2 regions of the Inquilinus sp. OTU3971 genome follow, and region 1 is predicted to be linked to the other one. Evidence: predicted binding sites of a transcription regulator. Region 1 holds the regulator's gene; the other holds the start of a gene.
What was found. Region 1 encodes LexA, which represses DNA repair genes until DNA is damaged. Its sites were predicted from a motif close to ATGTTCTANTTTGGTTC; they were not measured.

Region 1 (7,473 bases):
CGGAGGGCGAGTACCAGGAGACCCGCAACAAGGCGCGGGCGCTGGTACGCGCCGCCGAAGATGCGGTACGCTTCGCCAACCGGCCGCGCAACGGCAACCGGCCCATGGGACATGTCTAGAGATCGCATCCTTTCGCAGCAGCATCGCCCCCTGCTGCATCGATGGTGAGGCCGGCCGGATCCCCGCCGCTCCTCCCCATTCCCACGCCTCGAAAGGGCGACTCCCATGCTTCTGCTGATCGATAACTACGACAGCTTCACCTACAACCTGGTGCATTACCTCGGCGAGCTCGGGGCCGACACCGAGGTCCGCCGCAACGACGCGCTGACGGTCGACGAGGCGCTGGCGCTGCGGCCCGACGGCATCGTCCTCTCGCCCGGCCCCTGCGACCCCGACAAGGCCGGCATCTGCATGGACCTGATCCGGGCCGCCGCCGGAAAGGTGCCGGTGTTCGGCGTTTGCCTCGGCCACCAGGCGATCGGCCAGGTCTTCGGCGGCCGGATCGTCCGGGCACCGGAGCCGATGCACGGCAAGATCAGCCCGGTGCACCACCATGGCGGCGGCGTGCTGGCCGGGCTGCCGGACAATTTCGAGGCCACCCGCTACCACTCGCTGACCATCGCGCCCGAGAGCATGCCCGACAGCCTGGAGGCCACGGCCTGGACCGCGGACGGGGTGATCATGGCGCTGCGGCACAAGACCCTGCCGATCCATGGCGTGCAGTTCCATCCGGAGAGCATCGCCTCGCAATACGGCCACAAGATCCTGCAGAACTTCCTGGCCATCGCCGAGCGGCGGAACGCGGCATGACGACCGAGATGCGACCCTTCATCGCCAAGGCCGCGCTGGGCCAGCCGCTGGACGCCGCCACCGCCCGTGCCGCCTTCGAGATCATCATGTCCGGCGAGGCGACGCCGGCGCAGATCGGCGGCTTCCTGATGGCGCTGCGCGTCCGCGGTGAGACGCCGGAGGAGATCGCCGCCGCCGCCCGGGTGATGCGCGACAAGGCCGTGACCATCGACGCGCCGGACGGCGCCATCGACTGCTGCGGCACCGGCGGCGACAATTCCGGCTCCTTCAACGTCTCGACCGCCGTCTCCTTCGTCCTGGCCGGCGCCGGCGTGCCGGTGGCCAAGCACGGCAACCGCGCCGCCTCCAGCCTGACCGGCGCAGCGAACGTGCTGACCGAGCTCGGCGTCAATGTCGAGGCGCCGCCGGAGGTGATGCGCGAGGCGCTGTGGGAGGCCCAGATCGGCTTCCTGTTCGCGCCGCTGTATCACAGCGCCATGCGCCATGTCGGCCCGGCGCGGCAGGAGCTGGGCACCCGCACCATCTTCAACCTGCTCGGGCCCCTGGCCAACCCGGCCGGGGTGAAGCGCCAGCTGCTCGGCGTCTTCGCCGAGGCCTGGGTCGAGCCGGTGGCCCAGGCGCTGAACCAGCTGGGCAGCGAGACCGCCTGGGTGGTGCATGGCAGCGACGGCCTCGACGAGATGACCACCACCGGCCCGACCGCGGTGGCGGAGCTGCGTGGTGGCCAGATCCGGCGCCTGACCGTGACGCCGGAAGATGCCGGGCTGCGCCGCGCGGTCCCGGAGGACCTCAAGGGCGGCGATCCGGCGACCAACGCCGCCGCCCTGCGCGCCGTGCTGGGCGGGGCGCACGGCGCCTATCGCGACATCGTGCTGCTGAATGCCGCAGCCTGCTTCATCGTCGCCGACCGGGTCTCTACACTGCCCGACGGCGCCGCCCTCGCGGCCCGCATCATCGACGACGGCTCGGCCGCCCATGTCCTCGAGCGGCTGGCCCGGATCACGAGCCAGGGAACGGCATGAGCGACACCCTCACCCGCATCGTCGCCGACAAGCGCCGGCACATCGAGGCCCGCAAGGCGGCGGTGCCCGCGGCGGAGATCGGCCGCTTGGCCGACCGGGCCGCGCCGCCGCGCGGCTTCGTCGCGGCGCTGCGCCGGGCCCAGGCGGAAGGCCGCTACGGCCTGATCGCCGAGATCAAGAAGGCCTCGCCGTCGAAGGGGCTGATCCGCCCGGATTTCGACCCGCCCGCCCTCGCCCGCGCCTATCGCGACGGCGGCGCCAGCTGCCTGTCGGTGCTGACCGACATGCCTTACTTCCAGGGCGCCGACGAATACCTGACCGCCGCCCGCAACGCCGTCGAGCTGCCGGTGCTGCGCAAGGACTTCATGGTCGACCCCTATCAGGTCGTCGAGGCCCGGGCGCTGGGCGCCGACTGCATCCTCTTGATCATGGCGGCGCTGGACGACGCCACCGCCCGCGAGCTGGAGCAGGCGGCGATCGACGCCGGCATGGACGTGCTGGTCGAGGTGCATGACGCGGCCGAGCTGGACCGGGCGCTGAAACTGCGCTCGCCGCTGCTCGGCATCAACAACCGCAACCTCAAGACCCTGCAGGTCGACCTCGCCACCACGGAGGCTCTGGCGGCCCATGTGCCGGGCGACCGGTTGCTGGTCTCCGAGAGCGGCCTGTTCACGCCAACCGACCTGGCCCGGATGGCCCGCGCCGGCGCCACCACCTTCCTGATCGGCGAAAGCCTGATGCGGCACGACGACGTCGCCGCCGCCACCCGTGCGCTGCTGACGCCGGACGCGAGATCCTCGGCGGCATGACCGGCGAGCTGACCCATTTCGATTCGGCCGGCCAGGCGCGCATGGTCGACGTCTCCGCCAAGGAGGCGACGGTGCGGGTGGCGCGGGCCGGCTGCCGGGTGGAGATGAAGCCGGAGACGCTGGCGCTGATCGCTTCCGGCGGCCATGCCAAGGGCGACGTGCTGGGCATCGCCCGCATCGCCGGCATCATGGCCGCCAAGCGCACGTCCGACCTGATCCCGCTGTGCCACCCGCTGCCGCTGTCCAGCGTCGAGCTGGCGCTGCGCTGCGATGCCGAGCACAGCCGGGTCGAGATCGAGGCCACGGTCAAGGTCACCCACCGCACCGGGGTGGAGATGGAGGCGCTGACCGCCGCCTCGGTCGCCGCCCTGACCGTCTACGACATGTGCAAGGCGGTCGACCGCGGCATGGTCGTGACCGACCTGCGGCTGCTGCACAAATCCGGCGGGCGGTCAGGCACTTACGAGGCCCAGACATGATCCCGGTCGCCGAGGCCCGCGCCCGCATCCTCGCCGCCTTCGCCGCCCTGCCGGCCGAGACCGTGCCCCTGCCCGCCGGGCTGGGCCGGATCCTGGCCGAGCCAGTGGCGGCGCGGCTGACCCAGCCGCCGCTCGACGTCTCGGCCATGGATGGCTGGGCGGTGCGGGCCGCCGATGTCGCGACCGTCCCGGCGACGCTGCGGCGGATCGGTGAGGTCCCGGCCGGCGGCCGCTTCGAGGGCGCGGTCGGCCCGGGCCAATGCGTCCGCATCTTCACCGGCGCGCCGCTGCCGGACGGCGCCGATGCCGTGGTGCTGCAGGAGGACACCGACGCCGACGGCGACCGGGTCACGGTGCGCGAGGGCGTCGCCGCCGGCCGCCATGTGCGCAAGGCCGGGCTGGATTTCCGCACCGGCGACGTGCTGCTGCAGCCGGGCCGGCGCCTGACCGCGCGCGACATCGGCATCGCCGCCTCGACCAACCATCCCTGGCTGCATGTGCGCCGCCGGCCGCGCGTGGCGGTGCTGGCGACCGGCGACGAGATCGTGCTGCCGGGCGAGGCGCTGGGGCCGAGCCAGATCGTCAGCTCCAACTCCCATGCCCTGGCCGCGCTGATCCGCAGCTGCGGCGGCGAGCCGGTCGATCTCGGCATCGCCCGCGACAATGCCGACTCCCTGGCGGCGCTGGCCGCCGGCGCCCGCGGTGCCGACCTGATCGTCACCACCGGCGGCGCCTCGGTCGGCGAGCATGACCTGATCCGCTCGGTGCTCGGCGAGCGCGGCCTGGCGCTCGACTTCTGGACCATCGCCATGCGGCCGGGCAAGCCGCTGATGTTCGGCCGGCTCGGCGACACGCCGTTGCTCGGCCTGCCCGGCAACCCGGTCTCGACCATGGTCTGCGGCTGGCTGTTCCTGCGCCCGGTGCTGTGGGCCCTGCAGGGGGCCGAGGCGCCGGAGAACCGCGTCGCCGCGACACTGGGCCGCGACCTGCCGGCCAATGACCGGCGCGAAGATTACCTGCGGGCGCGGATCGAACGGACAGATTCCGGTTATGTCGCCACTCCGTTCCCGACCCAGGACAGCTCGATGCTGTCGCTGCTGGCCGCGGCCGACGGGCTGGTGATCCGCCCGCCCCATGCGCCGGCCGCGGCGCGCGGCGAGCCGGTCGAGGCGGTGCTGTTCGGCGACGGGATCTGACCCGGCGATCGTTACAAGGAAGTAAAGAACCGAGAGTGCCGCAGTTAGGCGCTTGTGTTTTTGTTTTGTTCCTCCTAATGTTCTCTCCAGGGATTCGGCCGCGCCGCGGCCCCTGCCAACGGAGGATGCCTTGCTGACGCGAAAGCAACAGGAGTTGTTGTTGTTCGTTCACCGCCGTCTGGAGGCGGACGGCGTCAGTCCTTCCTTCGACGAGATGAAGGACGCGCTGGCCCTGAAGTCGAAATCGGGCATCCATCGACTGATCACCGGGCTCGAGGAGCGCGGTTTTATTCGGCGGCTGCCGCATCGGGCCCGGGCGCTGGAGGTGCTCAAGCTGCCGGATTGCCTGAAGTCGGACGCGCCGGCCGGGTCGCCGGCCGAGGATGACAACGTTGTCCCCTTCCGGCCCGTGCGCTCCGACGTCGCCCTGCCCGGCCGCAAGCTGGAGCGCGCCGATCTCAGCAACCCCGAGCTCGGCGTCCGCCTGCCGCTCTACGGCCGGATCGCCGCCGGCATGCCGATCGAGGCGCTGCGCGACCATTCCAACTATGCCGAGGTGCCGGCCTCGCTGCTTGGCCCGGGTGAGCACTACGCCCTGGAGGTCGCCGGCGACAGCATGGTCGAGGCCGGGATCCTGGACGGCGACACCGTCATCATCAAGCGCTGCGACGCGGCCGATCCCGGCGTCATCGTCGTCGCCCTGGTCGACGACAACGAGGTGACGCTGAAGCGGCTGCGCAAGAAGGGCGCCTCGATCGGGCTGGAGGCCGCCAACTCCGCCTATGAGACCCGCTACCTGCCCTCCGATCGCGTCCGCATCCAGGGGCGACTGATCGGGCTGCTGCGGACCTATTCGTAAGCCCTTGCGCGCCCTCTCCGGGCGGATCGTGACCGCGTGAGGCGCTCCAACAGCGGCCGGCCCGGGCACCGGGCAACCGGTGCCGAGCGGGCCACGGCGCAACAGGTCGCGGAAGCGGCCGGCGTGTCGATCTCCGCCGTCTCCCGCACCTTCACCAAGGATGCCAGCGTCTCGCCCCGGATGCGGGCCCGCGTCCTGGCGGCGGCGGAGGCGCTGGGCTACCGCCCCAACCGGCTGGCGCGCAGCCTGATGACCGGCCGGACCGAGCTGGTCGGGCTGGTCTCGAGCCATTTCGCCAACCCCGCCTTCATGGACGTGTTCGACCTGTTCACGCGGGAGCTGCAGCGCCGTGGGCTGCGGCCGCTGATCGCCAACCTGTCGGAGGATGGCGGCGCCGACTCCGCCCTCGACATGATGCTGCAATACAGCGTCGATGCGGTGCTGATCGCCACCTCCGCGCCGCCGGAGGGCTTCGCCGATTCCTGCGCCCGCGCCGGGCTGCCGGTGGTGCATGTGTTCGGCCGGGCGGAGGCGGCTGTGCCGGCGGTGACGGTCGACAATGTCGCGGGCGGGCGGCTGGTCGCCGAGGCGATGCTGGCGCGCGGCCTGCAGCAATTGGCCTTCCTCGGCGGGGCCGGGACCGATTCGTCGTCGATCGACCGCGCCGCGGGTTTTTTGAGCGGGCTGGAAGCGGCAGGTCTGCGGCCCCTGGCCGTGGAGTTCGCCGGCGACTATTCGCATGAGCATGGCCGCAGCGGCATGCACGCCCTGCTCGACCGGCATCGGCCGCAGGCGGTGTTCTGCGGCGACGACATCCTGGCGCTCGGCGCCTTCGACGCCTGCCGCGAGCGCGGCCTCGCCGTGCCACAGGAGATCGGCATCGTCGGCTTCGACGACATGACGCTGGCCGCCTGGCCCGCCTATCGCCTGACCACGGTCCGCCAGCCGATGGCCGAGATGGTGCGCCACGCCATCGACCAGATCGCCGCCCGCCTGGCCGATCCCGACCACCCGATCCAGGGCCGGCTGTTCGACATCCGCCTGGTCGAGCGCGACAGCCTCTAGGCGCCGGTCCGCAGCCCTTCCAGAGACCGCCTCAGCTGCCGGGCGCAGGCCTCCAACGGAGCCGCGTCCTGTTGCGCCTTGGCCTGGGCCATCGCCCCGGAATAGGCGGCGACGACGAAGGCCGCCAGCTCGTCGGCGTCCGCTTCGGCCAGGTGGCCGGCCGCCTGGTCGGCCCGCAGCCTCGCGGCAATCGCCGCCCGCCAGGCCTCGAACACCACCTGCATCGCGGTGCGGAACTCCGGATCGGCCAGGGAAAGCTCCAGCGCCAGGTTGTTCAGCGGGCAGCCGGAGACGGCGCCGCGCCGCCGCAGCCCCGCTGCGATCCGGTCGAACACGCCGGCGATGCCGTCGATCGCGTCCGGCGCCGAGCGGACCGGCTCGATCCAGGTCTCATCCACCTCCCCCGCCACCCGGTCGCGGATCACGGCGAGGCCGAGCGCCTTTTTGGTCGGGAAATGGTGGTACAGCGCCCCGCCGGTCACCCCGGCCTCGCGCATCAGCTCATGCATGCCGGTGGCCTGGTAGCCGCGGGATTGGAACGCCTCCGCCGCCACATCCAGCAGGCGCCGGCGCATGCCCTCGGGGTCGTAGCTGCGCTTTCGCCTGATCTCGCTCTCGGTCATGTCCCACTGTAGCATATTGACTCAACCGGACAATCAGTCTGTTCTTGAACCGGACAACCGGTCTGTTTTGATGGAGGAAAGGCACTCATGCAAAGCGAGACCTTCAGCCCGATCGTGGAGCTGCGGCGCTACACGCTGCATCCGGGGCAGCGCGATGTGCTGATTGCGCTGTTCGACCGCGAGTTCGTCGAGACGCAGGAGGCGGTCGGGATCGACGTCATCGGCCAGTTCCGCGACCTCGACGCGCCCGACCATTTCGTCTGGCTGCGCGGCTTCCCGGACCTGCGGTCGCGGACCGAGTCGCTGCGCGCCTTCTATGGCGGGCCGGTGTGGCAGACGCATCGCAGCGCCGCCAACGCCACCATGATCGATTCGGACGACGTGCTGCTGCTGCGGCCGGCACATCCGGATTCGGGCTTCCGGCTCGGCCGCGACCGCCCCGCCCCGGAGAGCAACGGGGCCTCGAACGGGATCATCGTGGCCACCACCTGGCATCTTCAGCCATCGGCCGAAGCAAGGTTTCCGGAGGTATTCGAGGCCATCCTAGCACCGATGCTAAGCGATGCCGGCGTGCCGATCCTGGCGAACTTCGTGTCCGAGCATGGCGAGA
Region 2 (7,473 bases), on a different contig from region 1:
GCTGGCTGCCGCCGACCGGGGCCGGGCCGGACGGCTCCGGCAACTGGTGGCCCGATCTCGATCATCTCCGCTACCTGATCCTGCCGGCCGTCACCATGTCGGTGATCCCGATGGGCATCATCGCCCGCACGGTGCGGGCGATGGTCGGCGACATCCTCAACCAGGAGTTCGTCCAGGCGCTGCGCGCCAAGGGCCTGGGCGAGCGCAGCGTGCTGGCCCATGTCGTCCGCAATGCCGCGCCGACCGCCCTGGCGGTGATGGGGCTGCAGCTCGGCTATCTGCTCGGCGGCTCGATCCTGATCGAGACGGTGTTCGCCTGGCCGGGCACCGGCTTCCTGCTCAACGCCGCGATCTTCCAGCGCGACCTGCCGCTGCTGCAGGGCACCATCCTGGTGCTGGCCCTGATCTTCGTGTTCCTCAACCTCCTGGTCGACGTGCTGCAGACCGCGCTCGACCCGCGCATCCAGCGGGGCTGACCGATGACGGCGATCGCCGAAACCATGGCCCGGAGCCCCGCGCGGCGCGGCTACTGGGCGAATGTCGGACGGCGGCTGATGCGCGACCCGGTGGCGATGGTCGCCCTCGCCGTGATCGTCGCGATCGTCCTGGCGGCGGTGCTGGCGCCCTGGATCGCCCCGGCCGACCCGGTCAAGGGCACCATGGCCCGCCGGCTGAAGCCGGTGGGCTTTCCCGGCTACCTGCTGGGGTCGGACGAGCTCGGCCGCGACATGCTGACCCGGCTGATCTATGGCGGCCGACTGTCACTGTTCCTGGGGGTGACGCCGGTGCTGTTCGCCTTCGTCCTGGGCTCCGGCATCGGCATCGCCGCCGGTTATGTCGGCGGTCGGATCAACACGCTGGTGATGCGCGTCATCGACGTGTTCTTCGCCTTCCCGTCGGTGCTGCTGGCGATCGCGCTGTCCGGCGCGCTCGGCGCCGGCATCCTGAACGCGATCGTGTCGCTGACCGTGGTGTTCGTGCCGCAGATCGCCCGGGTGGCCGAAAGCGTTACCACCCAGATCCGCGGCCGCGACTATGTCGAGGCGGCCCGCCTGTCCGGCGCCGGCCCGGTCACCATCATCCGGGTCCATGTGCTCGGCAACGTGCTGGGGCCGATCTTCATCTACGCCACCAGCCTGATCAGCGTGTCGATGATCCTGTCCTCGGGGCTGTCCTTCCTCGGCCTTGGGGTCAAACCGCCGGAGCCGGAATGGGGCCTGATGCTGAACACCCTGCGTACCGCGATCTATTCCCAGCCGCTGGTCGCGGCGCTGCCGGGCGTGATGATCTTCCTCACCTCCATATCCTTCAACCTGTTCTCCGACGGACTGCGCACGGCGATGGAGGTGAAGTCGTGAGCGCGCCGGATCCGCGCGATCGCGGCGGGCCGGGGACGCCGCTGCTGTCCGTGCGCGGCCTGGTGAAGCATTTCGGCCGGAAGACGGGCTTCCTGAGCAAGGGCGGCGCCATCGTGCGCGCGGTCGACGGCGTCGATTTCGACATCGCCAAGGGCGAGACGCTGGGCATCGTCGGGGAATCCGGCTGCGGCAAGTCGACCACGGCGCGGCTGATCATGCGGATCATCCGGCCGGATGCCGGCGCCATCCTGTTCGACGGCGAGGAGGTCGGGTCGGCGGCGCTGGGTGTCGCCGCCTTCCGCCGGCAGGCGCAGATGGTGTTCCAGGACAGCTACGCCTCGCTCAACCCGCGGCTGACGGCGCTCGACACCATCGCCTTCGGCCCGCGGATCCAGGGCCTCGGTGCCCGGGCGGCCCGAGCCCAGGCCCGGGACCTGCTGCACCGCGTCGGCATCGACCCGGTCCGCTTCGCCGGGCGCTATCCGCATGAGCTGTCGGGCGGCCAGCGGCAGCGCGTCAACATCGCCCGGGCGCTGGCGCTGAGCCCCCGCCTGCTGATCCTCGACGAGGCGGTGTCGGCGCTCGACAAATCGGTCGAGGCGCAGGTGCTGAACCTGCTGCTCGACCTGAAGGACGAGTTCGGCCTGACCTACATGTTCATCTCGCACGACCTGCACACGGTCCGCCTGATCTGCGACCGGGTGATGGTGATGTATCTCGGCAAGGTCGCCGAGGTCGGCGCGGCGGACTCGATCTTCGAAACGCCGCGCCATCCCTACACCGAGGCGCTGCTGGCCTCGATGCCGTCGATGGATCCGGACCGGCGCACCGAGGAGGCGCCGCTGTCCGGCGATCCGCCGAACCCGATCGACCCGCCGCCCGGCTGCCGCTTCCACCCCCGCTGCCGCGCCGCAGCCGCCCCCTGCTCCCGGATCGAGCCGGAATTGCACGCGGTCGGCGGCGCGCATCGGGCGGCCTGCCACCTCGCCGATCCGGCCTCCGGCCATCCGCAAAGCGCCGCCGCATGACCGCAGCACCCATCGTCGACGTCAAGGACCTGACCGTGGATTTCGCCGCCGCGGGCGGAAACGTGCGGGCGGTCGCCGGGGTCGACCTCAGCCTGGCCCCGGGCGAGACCGTCGCCCTGCTCGGCGAATCCGGCTCGGGCAAGAGCGTCACCCTGCGGACGCTGCTGCGCCTGCACCCCAAGACCGCGCGCATCGGCGGCACGGTCGCCGTCAACGGGCGCGACATCCTCGCCCTGTCGGCGGCCGAGCTGTCGGCCTATCGCGGCCGCATCGCCTCGATGGTGTTCCAGGATCCGGGCCTCGCCTTCGACCCGGTGTACCGGATCGGCGACCAGATCGCGGAGGCGGTGGTCCGGCACGAGCGCGTCTCCCGCGCCGAGGGGCGGCGCCGGGCGCTGGCGCTGTTCGAGCGCGTGCGCATCCCGTCGCCGGAGCGGCGGCTGGACAACTACCCGCACGAAATGTCGGGCGGGATGCGCCAGCGCGCCATGATCGCGCTGGCCCTGGCCTGCCGGCCCAAGGTGCTGCTGGCCGACGAACCGACCACCGCGCTCGACGCCACGGTGCAGATCCAGGTGCTGCTGCTGCTGCGCGAGCTGCAGCGCGAATTCGGCCTGGCCATCCTCTTCGTCACGCACGACATCGGCGTCGCGGTCGAGGTCGCCGACCGGATCGCGGTGATGTATGCCGGCCGCATCGTCGAGACCGGGCCCTGCGCCGCGGTGATCCGAGAGGCGGCGCACCCCTACACCCGGGGCCTGCTGGCCACCCGGACCAATCACGCTTTGGCGAAGGGTGGCCGGCTGGAGGCGATCCCGGGCGCTCCGCCGGACCTCAGCGCTCCGCCGCCGGGCTGCGCCTTCGGGCCGCGCTGCCACCGCTTCGCCGACACCTGCGCCGCCGCGGAGCCCGCGCCGGTCGACCTGGCTCCGGGACATTGGGCCCGCTGCGTGCGGCTCACCGCCTGAGGCGTCACCGCTCCTGCAGCAGCCGGGCCAGGCGGCGAATGGCGGCCGGAATCGGGCCGATGACCGGAACCGCGAAGCGCCTCTCCAGGGCGCTGGCGGCGCGGCCGAGCGGGCCGCCGCCGATCACCACCGCCTCGGCCCCGTCCCGCTCGATCGCCAGGGCGACCGCATCGGCCAAGGCCGTTTCCAACAGTTCCGGATCGCCGACCAGCGCAGCCGGGTCGCCGGGCGTCAGGCGGATGCCGGTGTAGAGCGGGCCGAGCCCCAGGGCCCGGGCCTTGGCGTCGATCGTGGCGGCAAGCGCCGGGGTCGTGGTCGCGACGCCGAACCGGCGCCCGCCGGCCGCGGCCTCCAGCATCCCCGCCTCGCAGAGCCCGACGACCGGAACCGTCACGCGACCGCGCAGCGTTTCCAGTCCGGGATCGCCGAAGGCCGCCACGATCATCCCCGCCGCTCCGGCCGCCCCGGCGCCGATCGCGACGACCTGTTCCGCCGAGGCGGCGAGCGCGGCCTCGTCGAGGATCATCGGCACGCCGGACGCGGCCGTCGCGCCCTCGACGATCATCGCATCGCCGGCTTCGGCCTGGGCGATCGCCACCATCATCGCGGTGGTGGCGCGGTTGGTATTGGGATTGATCAGCAGGATGCGCGGCGCCAGGCCCCGCATCCCGCGGTCGTCCATCGCCGCTGGCGTCAGAACGGGATCTCGTCGTCGAGATCGTCCGCCATCGGGCCACGGCCGCCGCCGGAGGAGCCGCCGCCACCGCCGCCGGACGAACCACCGCCCGAGGACCGGCCGCCGCCATAGCCGCCACCGCCGCCGTAGCCGCCGCCCGAGCCGCCCTCATCCTCGAAGCCGCCACTCCCGCCACCGCCGCCGCCCTCACGGCCGTCGAGCATGGTCAGCTCGCCCCGGAACGGGCGCAGCACCACCTCGGTGGTGTAGCGCTCGGCGCCGCTCTGGTCGGTGTATTTGCGGGTCTCGATCTGGCCCTCGACATAGATCTTCGAGCCCTTCTTCAGGAACCGCTCGACCACTCCGACCAACGCGTCGTTGAACACCACGACGCGGTGCCACTCGGTACGCTCCTTACGCTCGCCGGTGGTGCGGTCCTTCCAGTTCTCCGACGTCGCGACCGAGAGATTCGCCACCCGCCCGCCATTCTGGAAGGACCGGATCTCCGGATCGCGGCCGAGATTGCCGATGAGAATGACCTTGTTGACGCTGCCAGCCATGATCCAGACCTCACTCCATACCTGTTAGCGGCGGACCCTAGACGGATGGCCCGCCGATGCCAATCACGTTTGAGCCACCAGCCTCATCCCTTCCGGCGCGGCCGTGCCGCGCGTCCGGGCTTGCGCAGCGCCGCCAGCCAGGCGCCGACCGCCACCGCCAGATCCTGGGTCGGCAGCATCAGCGCCGGCACCTTGGCGTCGTGGATGTTGCGCAGCACCGACTGGGCACCGTGGATCTCCAGCGCATAGAGGTTGCCGATGATCGGCTCTCCCCCCTCCCCGGCCTCGCCCAGGCGCTCGGCCACCCGGGCCGTCCAGGCGTCGTCGCCGCGCAGGTCGGTCTCGAGGAAATCGGCCAGGATCGGCGCCGCGGTGCCGGACACGACGCGCGGCCGGCCCTCGGCGTCGCGGGTGACCTCGATCATGCTCTGCTTTCCCTTCATCCCGGCCTCTCAGTTCGGGAACGCGGTGTTGACAGCATCCTGGCCGTGGCGCTGGATCGTGCCGATCCGGATCTCGAAGGGCCGGCGACGGTCGTCGCGGCAATAGCCGTCCTGCGGGCCGCCACCCGCCGGCGCCGCCCCATCCGGTGCAGAGGGGCCGAGCACACCCCAGGCCGGATGCGCGCCGGTCTGGTTGCGCCAGGCGTAGAGCACCGAGCGCAGGATCGCCTCCGCCGAGCAGTCATCGGGATAGAAGGTCGACCGCTTGCGCCGGCCGTTGCTGAAGATCACGGTCGCGTCATAGACCTCGTTGCCGCGATGCGCGGTCTCCTCCACCCGGTCGACCGCGCCGGTCGGCAGGCCGGCGGCGCGCGAATGGAACCCCTTGGGGTCGCCGTTGCGCCCGACCTCGCCGCAGAAGATGTGGCTGAGATTGACCTGGGGATCGCTGTGGCTCCACAGCCGCTTGCCGGCGTCGCCGCAGTCGAGTGTCGCGGCCATCGAATCGCCGGCCCACGACAGCAGCAGCAGAAGCGCAATCAAGCCGACCCGACGGATCATGGAATCTCGCACCGAAGGCCTTGGGGTTTCCTGCCCCTGAAAGGCTCTGGACCGGCATCCTATCCCGCTTTCCGCTTGACCGCAACGTTCCCGATATGTTCGAGTCCCGTCATCGGACTCGCTGTGGGCCGGAACGCGGCCGCGGCCCCCGCAGCGATCCGGCAGCCGGGCCGGAGTCGCTTTCGGGCTTCGCCCGCCCCATATTGCACATCGGTGTGCCCGGAGACCGGGGACGCCCTTCCCGCATGAGTGATCCTGGCGATGTACAAGTCCATCAGCGTCCGCGGCGCGCGCGAGCACAATCTGAAGAATGTCGACGTCGATCTGCCGCGCGACCAGCTGATCGTGATCACCGGCCTCAGCGGCTCCGGCAAGTCCTCACTCGCCTTCGACACCATCTATGCCGAAGGCCAGCGCCGCTATGTCGAGAGCCTGTCGGCCTATGCCCGCCAGTTCCTCGAGCTGATGCAGAAGCCGGACGTCGATTCGATCGAGGGCCTGTCGCCGGCGATCTCGATCGAGCAGAAGACGACCAGCCGCAACCCGCGGTCGACCGTCGGCACGGTGACCGAGATCTACGACTACATGCGGCTGCTGTTCGCCCGCATCGGCGTGCCCTATTCCCCGGCCACCGGCCTGCCGATCGAGAGCCAGACGGTCAGCCAGATGGTCGACCGGGTGATGGCGATGGGCGACGGCACCCGCCTGTACCTGCTGGCCCCGATCGTGCGCGGCCGCAAGGGCGAGTACCGGAAGGAGTTGCAGGAGCTGCGGGCCCGCGGCTTCCAGCGGGTCAAGGTCGACGGCACCCTGTACGAGATCGAGGACGTGCCGGCGCTGAACAAGAAGCTGAAGCACGACATCGAGGTGGTGGTCGACCGGCTGGTGGTGCGCGACGACCTGGGCAACCGCCTGGCCGATTCGATCGAGACCGCACTGGGCCTGGCCGAGGGCCTGGCCATCGCCGAGAACGCCGACAGCGGCGACCGCACGCTGTTCTCGTCGAAATTCGCCTGCCCGGTCTCCGGCTTCACCATCCCGGAGATCGAGCCGCGGCTGTTCTCCTTCAACAGCCCGCACGGCGCCTGCCCGGCCTGCGACGGCCTTGGCGCCAAGCTGGTGTTCGACCCGGAGCTGGTGGTGCCGGATGAGAGCCGGACCCTGGCCAAGGGCGCGGTGGCGCCGTGGGAGGGCTCGTCCTCGAAATACTACCACCAGACGCTGGAGGCGATTGCCGCCCATTACGGCGTCAGCACGACGACGCCCTGGCGCGACCTGCCGGAGCAGGTGCGCAATGCGATCCTGTACGGCTCCGGCAAGGAGCCGATCACCTTCCGCTATGATGACGGGCTGCGCACCTACAAGACCGAGAAGCCGTTCGAAGGGCTGATCCCGAACATGGAGCGGCGGTTCCGCGAGACCGACAGCGCCTGGACCCGGGAAGAACTGGGCAAGTACCAGGGCACCCGGCCCTGCGAGACCTGCGGCGGCGCCCGCCTCAAGCCCGAGGCGCTGGCGGTGAAGATCGACGGACTGCATGTCAGCCAGGTGGCGGAGAAGTCGATCGCCGAGGCCGGGCAGTGGTTCGCGGCGCTGAACGCCAAGCTGTCGGTCAAGGACCAGGAGATCGCCTACCGCATCCTGAAGGAGATCAACGAGCGGCTGACCTTCCTCAGCGCCGTCGGCCTGACCTATCTCACCCTCGCGCGCGGCTCGGGCTCGCTGTCGGGCGGCGAGAGCCAGCGCATTCGCCTGGCCTCGCAGATCGGCTCCGGCCTGACCGGCGTGCTCTACGTCCTCGACGAGCCGTCGATCGGGCTGCACCAGCGCGACAATGAGCGGTTGCTGGGTACGCTGAAGCGGCTGCGCGACCTCGGCA

Region 2: a site for LexA is predicted at 5,679-5,695, ahead of uvrA (excinuclease ABC subunit UvrA). Genes of this name have one in related genera too.

What each region holds. Positions count from the first base shown of each region.
Region 1 covers NZ_JASATH010000112.1:18,457-25,929, forward strand. The annotation lists gene trpE (anthranilate synthase component I) at 1-119, shown strand, start outside; gene AAHM41_RS24855 (anthranilate synthase component II) at 226-810, shown strand; gene trpD (anthranilate phosphoribosyltransferase) at 807-1,832, shown strand; gene trpC (indole-3-glycerol phosphate synthase TrpC) at 1,829-2,641, shown strand; gene moaC (cyclic pyranopterin monophosphate synthase MoaC) at 2,638-3,120, shown strand; gene AAHM41_RS24875 (molybdopterin molybdotransferase MoeA) at 3,117-4,316, shown strand; gene lexA (transcriptional repressor LexA) at 4,447-5,175, shown strand; gene AAHM41_RS24885 (LacI family DNA-binding transcriptional regulator) at 5,212-6,240, shown strand; gene AAHM41_RS24890 (TetR/AcrR family transcriptional regulator) at 6,237-6,863, opposite strand; gene AAHM41_RS24895 (NIPSNAP family protein) at 6,951-7,473, shown strand, end outside.
Region 2 covers NZ_JASATH010000016.1:29,255-36,727, forward strand. The annotation lists gene AAHM41_RS06310 (ABC transporter permease) at 1-476, shown strand, start outside; gene AAHM41_RS06315 (ABC transporter permease) at 480-1,358, shown strand; gene AAHM41_RS06320 (ABC transporter ATP-binding protein) at 1,355-2,386, shown strand; gene AAHM41_RS06325 (ABC transporter ATP-binding protein) at 2,383-3,354, shown strand; gene AAHM41_RS06330 (aspartate/glutamate racemase family protein) at 3,359-4,036, opposite strand; gene ssb (single-stranded DNA-binding protein) at 4,048-4,590, opposite strand; gene AAHM41_RS06340 (hypothetical protein) at 4,674-5,033, opposite strand; gene AAHM41_RS06345 (EndoU domain-containing protein) at 5,043-5,594, opposite strand; gene uvrA (excinuclease ABC subunit UvrA) at 5,856-7,473, shown strand, end outside.